2 regions of the Vogesella sp. XCS3 genome follow, and region 2 is predicted to be linked to the other one. Evidence: riboswitches for the same ligand, from Rfam matches in the RefSeq annotation. Region 2 holds a riboswitch; the other holds the start of a gene.
The links. A riboswitch is a leader RNA that binds a small molecule or an ion and turns the genes downstream of it on or off. The one in region 2 is predicted to bind glycine.

Region 1 (3,402 bases), 1.2 Mb from region 2:
CGTGCTGGTGACCATCCTGCTGGCCAGCAAGTACGCTGGCGGCGACAGTGGCGTGCAGATTTTCGAATTTGTCATCCTGCTGGCTACCGCCACCACGCTGCTGCCGTATGCTTTCTGCGCCATGGCGCTGCTGGCGGTGATGCTGAAGCGCCACCGCCAGTTCACACGCCGCGACTGGTACGCACCGCTGGCGTTTTCGTTTGGCGGTTTCATCTTTGCCATGTGGACCATTTATGGCTCGGGTGCCGAGGTGGTGATGTGGGGCGTGCTGCTGCTGCTGGCCGGCCTGCCTATTTATCTGTGGCAGCTGCGCGAGCGGCTGGTGAAAGGCTAAGCAGGGCAGGGTAGCTTGCGGCCAACATGACAGCAGGCCCGGCGTACACGGTATGCCGGGCCTGGTTTTTTTGCGGCCAACCTTGGCCCTGCTCAGTCCAGCTTGAACGGAATCAGGTGGTTTTCGCCATGTAGCAGACAATGCGCCCCGATATCGTTTGCGCCAGGCATGGCAGTTTCTAGCAGAGGGGCACTCTCCGCCGCGCGGCCAAAAGCCTGGGCCGCGGCCCGTATCACCAGTGATTTTTCCAGCGGCGCCAAGTGTGCGGTAACGTGCTGCAGGGTATCGTGCAGCACGGTGGCGTATGGCCGGCCGGGGCCCGCCAGCCGCGCGGCATGTTCGCTATAGCTTTCCAGATTGGCAAGAATCTCGTCCATCGATAATGACGGCATGGCGTTCTCCTGTATGACCTGTGCCGTCAAACCCTGGTGGGCTGGCAGCGTGATGGCAGAAGGGTAAAAAGCGGGGGCTTGGTCTTGTGCCATGGCCATCTTGTGCGCTTGAGTTGTCCGGTATGTGTTGGCATGGTAAGCCGGGTGCTAATGTTTTTGCCGGCCAAAGGCCGTTGCTGCAAGACATTTGATAGCTATATAGCATAGCGCATTGGCTGTGCCTGTTCATCTGTTCAAAACCCGGCAAACCGCAGCCACAGTGCTGCCAAATCCAGCTTGCCAAGCCACGCTGTGGCAACGATAATGCGCGCATTCCGCAGGAGAGAGCGGTTTGCCCGCAGGGCAGAACCGCCGCCGAAGGCGCAAGTGCACCCGCAATCGCTCAGGCAAAAGGACTGCAAGAATCGGGGTTTTCCCCGCAGAATCTGGAGAGCGGCGCACAGGATGCGCCCACCGAAGGGGCTAACGGCGCAATGCCGGAAAATCTCAGGTGCAGGGACAGAGGGGTGTGAGAAACAGAGGAAACTCACGCTCGGACAAGGACCTGCCATGACAGCCCCGCAACGCACCCCCCTATACGAAGCCCATCTCGCCTCCGGCGCGAAAATGGTCGATTTTGCCGGTTGGGACATGCCCATCCATTACGGCTCGCAGCTGAAAGAGCACGAAATCGTGCGTAGCGACGCCGGCATGTTCGATGTGTCGCACATGACCGTGGTGGACATCACCGGTAGCGACGCCAAGGCCTGGCTGCAAAAGCTGATTGCCAATGACGTGGCCAAGCTGGGTTTCGAGGGCAAGGCGCTGTATTCCGGCATGCTGAACGAACAAGGCGGTGTGGTAGACGATCTGATCGTATACCTCACCGCTTTTGGTTATCGCATGGTCGTTAACGCCGGCACCACCGAAAAAGACCTGGCCTGGATGGACAAGCAGTCCGCCGGTTTCGATGTGAAGCTGCAAGTGCGCCGCGACCTGGCCATGCTGGCCGTGCAAGGCCCTACCGCCATCGACAAGGTGTGCAGCGTGAAGCCGGCGCTAGCCGACGCTATCCGCGCGCTGAAAGTGTTTCAGGGCCTGCCATCCGGCGAGTGGTTCTTTGCCCGCACCGGCTACACCGGGGAAGACGGCCTGGAAATCATGATTCCCGCTACCGAAGCCATCACCTTCTTCAACGAGCTGAAAGACGCCGGCGTGGCGCCTATCGGCCTGGGCGCCCGCGACACGCTGCGCCTGGAAGCCGGCATGAACCTGTACGGCCACGATATGGACGACAGCGTCTCCCCGCTGGAAGCCGGCATGGGCTGGACCATCGCCATGACCGAAGGCCGCGACTTTATCGGCCGCAGCGCGCTGGAAGCGCAAAAAGCCGCCGGCGTGGCCATGAAGCAGGTCGGCCTGGTGCTGGAAGGCCGTGGTGTACTGCGCGAAGGCCAGAAGGTTGTGGTAGACGGTATCGGCGAAGGCATCATCACCAGCGGCACCTTCTCGCCCACCCTCAAGCATTCCATCGCCATCGCCCGTGTACCGGCAGCCACCGGTGCTACCGCCCAGGTAGACCTGCGCGGCACGCTGACCGACGTGCGTGTGGTGAAAATGCCGTTCGTGCGTAACGGCAAGAAAGTTTTTGAATAAGCTGGTGTATAACGACGGGGCGAGCGAGCGCCTGCCCCGTTACACCAACACGACACATTTTTCTGGAGAGAAACGATGAGCAACATTCCTGCCGAACTGAAATACGTATCCAGCCACGAATGGCTGCGCCTGGAAGCCGATGGCTCCGTAACCGTAGGCATTACCGAGCACGCGCAAGAGCTGCTGGGTGACATCGTATTTGTCGAGCTGCCCGCCGTAGGCGCCAACCTGGCTGCCGAAGAGCAAGCCGGCGTGGTGGAATCGGTAAAAGCCGCTTCCGACGTATACGCCCCGATCGCAGGCCAAATCCTGGAAGTGAACGCCGAGCTGGAAGCCAACCCTGAGCTGGCCAACAGCGAGCCGTACGCCGCAGGCTGGTTCTTCAAGATCAAGCCGGCCAACGCTGCTGATCTGGACGGCCTGCTGGACGCCGCTGCCTACGCAGCCGAAATCGGCGCCTGATAAGACAGCCCTGCCATCGCAAGATGGCGGGGCATTTTTTTTTATTAGCCACGGAAACACACGCAAGGACACAAAAATGGCTGGCGGCGCTTGAGGCGAGTGCCACGACCAGGCTGCTACACCTTTGGCGCAGTACGCCCAGCTTTGGGTTACGCCGCAACAGGTTTGAGCTGTTGCCCTACCGGTGTTTTTTCGTGTGTTTTCGTGGCTAATCGATTAGACGGAATCGCAGACATGTCTCTCTCGCAACTCTTCAATCATCAAGAATTCATCGCCCGCCACATCGGCCCGTGCGATACCGAACAGCAGCAGATGCTGGCCGAAATCGGTGCCAGCTCGCTGGAAGACCTGGTGGCGCAAACCGTGCCCGCCGGCATCCGCTTTAACCGTGCGCTGGACCTGCCGGCTGCGCAGCGCGAAGTAGACGCCCTGGCCGACCTGAAAACCGTGGCCAGCAAGAACGTCATCAACAAATCGTTTATCGGTATGGGTTACTACCCGGTGATTACCCCCGGTGTGATCCTGCGTAACGTGCTGGAAAACCCGGGCTGGTACACCGCCTACACCCCGTACCAGGCT
Region 2 (3,402 bases):
TTGGTCGGCGCGGTGACCACGCGGCCACCGGCGGCGTTTTCTTCGTTTACCGCCAGCGCGTACAGGTTGACCCAGTCCATCACGGTGAGCGGGTCGCGCAGCGCGGCTTCCGGCGAGGCCAGCAGCTTCTGGTACATGTCGGCGGCGCGGCGTTTTACCTTCATGCCGCCGGGCAGAATGCCCTCGCGCTCGCAGCCGCGCTTCACGCAGCTTTGCATGACTTGCCAGATGTTCAGCAGGCCGGCGCGCACTTCATCTTCGCTGCGCCAGGCCAGCTCGTTTTCCAGCATGATCTGGCTGATGGACTTGCCGTGGCGCTGGCACAGCGCCAGCAGCTCGGCACCGGTCTTGAACGGGTGCTTCAGCTCGGTGACGCCGGGCGGGGTGAAGCCGGCGTCGATGGCCGCTTCGTCCACCACGAAGCCGCCGCCCACCGAGTAGTAGGCGCGCTTGGACAGGCTATCGCCGTTGGCCGCAAACGCTTCGAAGATCATGCCGTTGGGGTGGTAGGGCAGCGCCTTGCGCTTGTGCAGGATCAGGTGTTCGCCTTCGACAAAAGGCACCACGTGGCTGCCCAACAGGCGGATGGCCTTGTCGGCACGGATGGCGGCCAGCATGCCGTCTACCGCGTCGGTGTCGACCAGGTCAGGGTATTCGCCCTGCAAGCCCAGCAGCACGGCCGTATCGGTGCCGTGGCCTTTGCCGGTGGCGCCCAGCGAGCCGAACATTTCGGCTTTTACGCTGGCGGTGGTGGCCAGCAGGCCGTCTTTTTCCAGCCGCGCCACAAACTGGCGGGCGGCACGCATCGGGCCAACGGTGTGGGAGCTGGACGGGCCAATGCCGATCTTGAAGAGGTCGAATACGCTGATAGCCATGCTGCTTCTCTTTTTATGGTGCGGGCGCGGGTAGCGCCCCGGGTGTTGTCTGTCCGGCTGTGTGGGCCGTGGTGTGCAGGTGCTGCCGGGGCAGCGGCGGCATTGTACTGAGCAATGCCGCCGCTGTGTGCACTACCGATGCTGCAGTGCGTTTTAACGATACACAGGGAAGGCCGCGCATAGCTCGGCCACCTGGCGGCGTACGCGCGGGGCAACGTCTGCGTTATCGATATCGTCCAGGATATCGCATACCCAGTGCGCTACCTGGCCGGCTTCGGCGCTGCCGAAACCGCGGCTGGTGATGGCCGGGGTGCCAATGCGGATACCGCTGGTGACAAACGGGCTTTGCGGGTCGTTCGGCACCGCGTTCTTGTTGACGGTAATGCAGGCCGCGCCCAGCGCCGCGTCGGCGGCCTTGCCGGTGAGGCCTTTGTCGATCAGGCTCAGCAGGAACAGGTGGTCGTCAGTCTTGCCCGATACCACGGTATAGCCGCGCTGGCGGAACACCGCCACCATGGTGCGGGCGTTATCCAGTACCTGCTGCTGGTAGGTTTTGAATTCGGGTTGCAGCGCCTCCAGAAAGGCCACCGCCTTGGCGGCGATCACGTGCATCAGCGGGCCGCCCTGAATGCCGGGGAAAACCAGCGACTGCAGCTTTTTCACCAAGGCTTCGTCCGGGTTGGCCGCCAGGATCAGGCCGCCGCGCGGGCCGCGCAGCGTCTTGTGGGTGGTGGTAGTTACCACATGGGCGTGCGGCAGCGGGCTGGGGTAGAGCCCGGCGGCCACCAGGCCGGCCACGTGCGCCATGTCTACAAACAGCCAGGCGCCAACGCTGTCGGCAATCTGGCGCATGCGCGCCCAGTCCACCACCAGCGAGTAGGCGGAGAAGCCAGCTACCAGCATTTTTGGCTGGTGTTCGGTGGCCAGCCGTTGCACTTCGTCGTAATCAATGGCGCCGCTTTCCGTGTTGATGCCGTACTGCACAGCCTTGTAGATCTTGCCGGAAAAATTGACGCTGGCGCCGTGGGTAAGGTGGCCGCCGTGTGCCAGGCTCATGCCCAGGATGGTGTCACCCGGCTGCAGCAGCGCCATATACACCGCGGCGTTGGCCTGGCTGCCGGAGTGCGGCTGCACGTTGGCATACTGTGCACCAAACAGCTGGCAGGCGCGGTCGATGGCCAGCTGTTCCACCACGTCCACGTGCTCGCAGCCGCCGTAGTAGCGCTTGCCGGGGTAGCCCTCGGCGTACTTGTTGGTGAGCTGGGTGCCTTGCGCCTGCATCACGCGCGGGCTGGTGTAGTTTTCCGAGGCAATCAGCTCGATGTGGTCTTGTTGGCGCTGGTTTTCGGCCTGGATGGCGGCCCACAGTGCGTCGTCGAAGCCGGCAATCTGCATGTCTTGCGTGAACATATCTGTCTCCATGTCGTGTCTGGCTGCAGCGGCAGCCGTGTGCATGGCTCTTTGGCGGGGTGCCCAGGGTGCCGCGTAACGGCATGGGCGGGCAGGGGCATGGCTGGCACAAAGGCGAGGGCACCCGCCCGGCCATGCCGGACGATGCCCCCTCTGTCCCTTGTGCCTGAGATATTGCGGCGCGCGATTGCGTACCGGGTGTCCTTCGGCGAGGCGGCTTTGCGGCCAACCTTCTCTCCAGAGTGCCTCGCGTCCACAGTTCTTTTGCCTGAGAGTTTCTGGGGCGATTCCCCTTCGGCGCTGCCGCAAGGGCAGTCTCTCCTGTGGTTGCGGCCGGGGCAGGTATGGCACCTGTCAACCGGCGTGGCTTGCAGAATCTAGAAGACGGCGAGTGCCACTGTCAATGCGTGAGATGAAACTATCGATGTGCAAACGCAGCAAAACGCCGCCCCTTGCGCAGGGCAAGCAGGGCGGCGTAGCGGGCGTTTTGCCGGCTGGCTAGAACATGCCGTTGCCGTTAGCGTCTTTGGCCGGCACTGGCTGGATCACGTCCCAGTGCTCGGCAATCTTGCCGTCCTGCACGCGGAAGATGTCCACCACAGCCACGCCCAGCTCGCCTGGCTTGTCCTGGCTGTGCACGTGCAGCATCACCAGGTCACCGTCGGCCAGCACGCGCTTGATGCTGGCGCGGCTTTGCGGGTTATTGGCGCGGATCCAGCGCACGTAGTCTTGCAGCGGCGCAACGCCGTTGGCCACCTCCGGGTTGTGCTGGATGTAGCCGGGTGCTAGGTAGGTGGCTGCTTGCTCGGCGTCCAGTTTGCCGAAGGCGGCGTCGTAAAAAGCCAGCACCAGTGCCTTGTTGGCGTCCTCGCGCGGGCCGGCCAGCGCGGGCAGGGCGGTGCTGGCCAGGCTTGCGGCCAACAGGGTGGCGGTTAACAGGCGCTTCATTTGGCTGCCGCCACGGTAAAGCGCTGGCGATGGTGACGTGCCTGCTCGGCTTCATCGACGATGGCCACCGCCAGATCGGCCACGCTGATGCCGGCCGGGGCTTCGCCGTCCATCAGCAGGTCGTTGGCACCCAGCTGGTACTGGCCGCTGCGCTCGCCCGGTGCCAGCA

Region 1: it holds a riboswitch for glycine, as region 2 does, so the genes downstream of both, gcvT (glycine cleavage system aminomethyltransferase GcvT) here and glyA (serine hydroxymethyltransferase) in region 2, are expected to answer to the same signal.

What each region holds. Positions count from the first base shown of each region.
Region 1 is NZ_CP085530.1:1,654,549-1,657,950, reverse strand. It holds gene LCH97_RS07855 (amino acid permease) at 1-334, shown strand, start outside; gene LCH97_RS07850 (hypothetical protein) at 427-819, opposite strand; glycine riboswitch at 1,034-1,134, shown strand; glycine riboswitch at 1,142-1,238, shown strand; gene gcvT (glycine cleavage system aminomethyltransferase GcvT) at 1,276-2,361, shown strand; gene gcvH (glycine cleavage system protein GcvH) at 2,437-2,823, shown strand; gene gcvP (aminomethyl-transferring glycine dehydrogenase) at 3,058-3,402, shown strand, end outside.
Region 2 is NZ_CP085530.1:452,529-455,930, forward strand. It holds gene LCH97_RS01990 (L-serine ammonia-lyase) at 1-875, opposite strand, end outside; gene glyA (serine hydroxymethyltransferase) at 1,029-2,285, opposite strand; glycine riboswitch at 2,435-2,530, opposite strand; glycine riboswitch at 2,532-2,619, opposite strand; gene LCH97_RS02000 (nuclear transport factor 2 family protein) at 2,784-3,233, opposite strand; gene LCH97_RS02005 (NAD(P)-dependent oxidoreductase) at 3,230-3,402, opposite strand, start outside.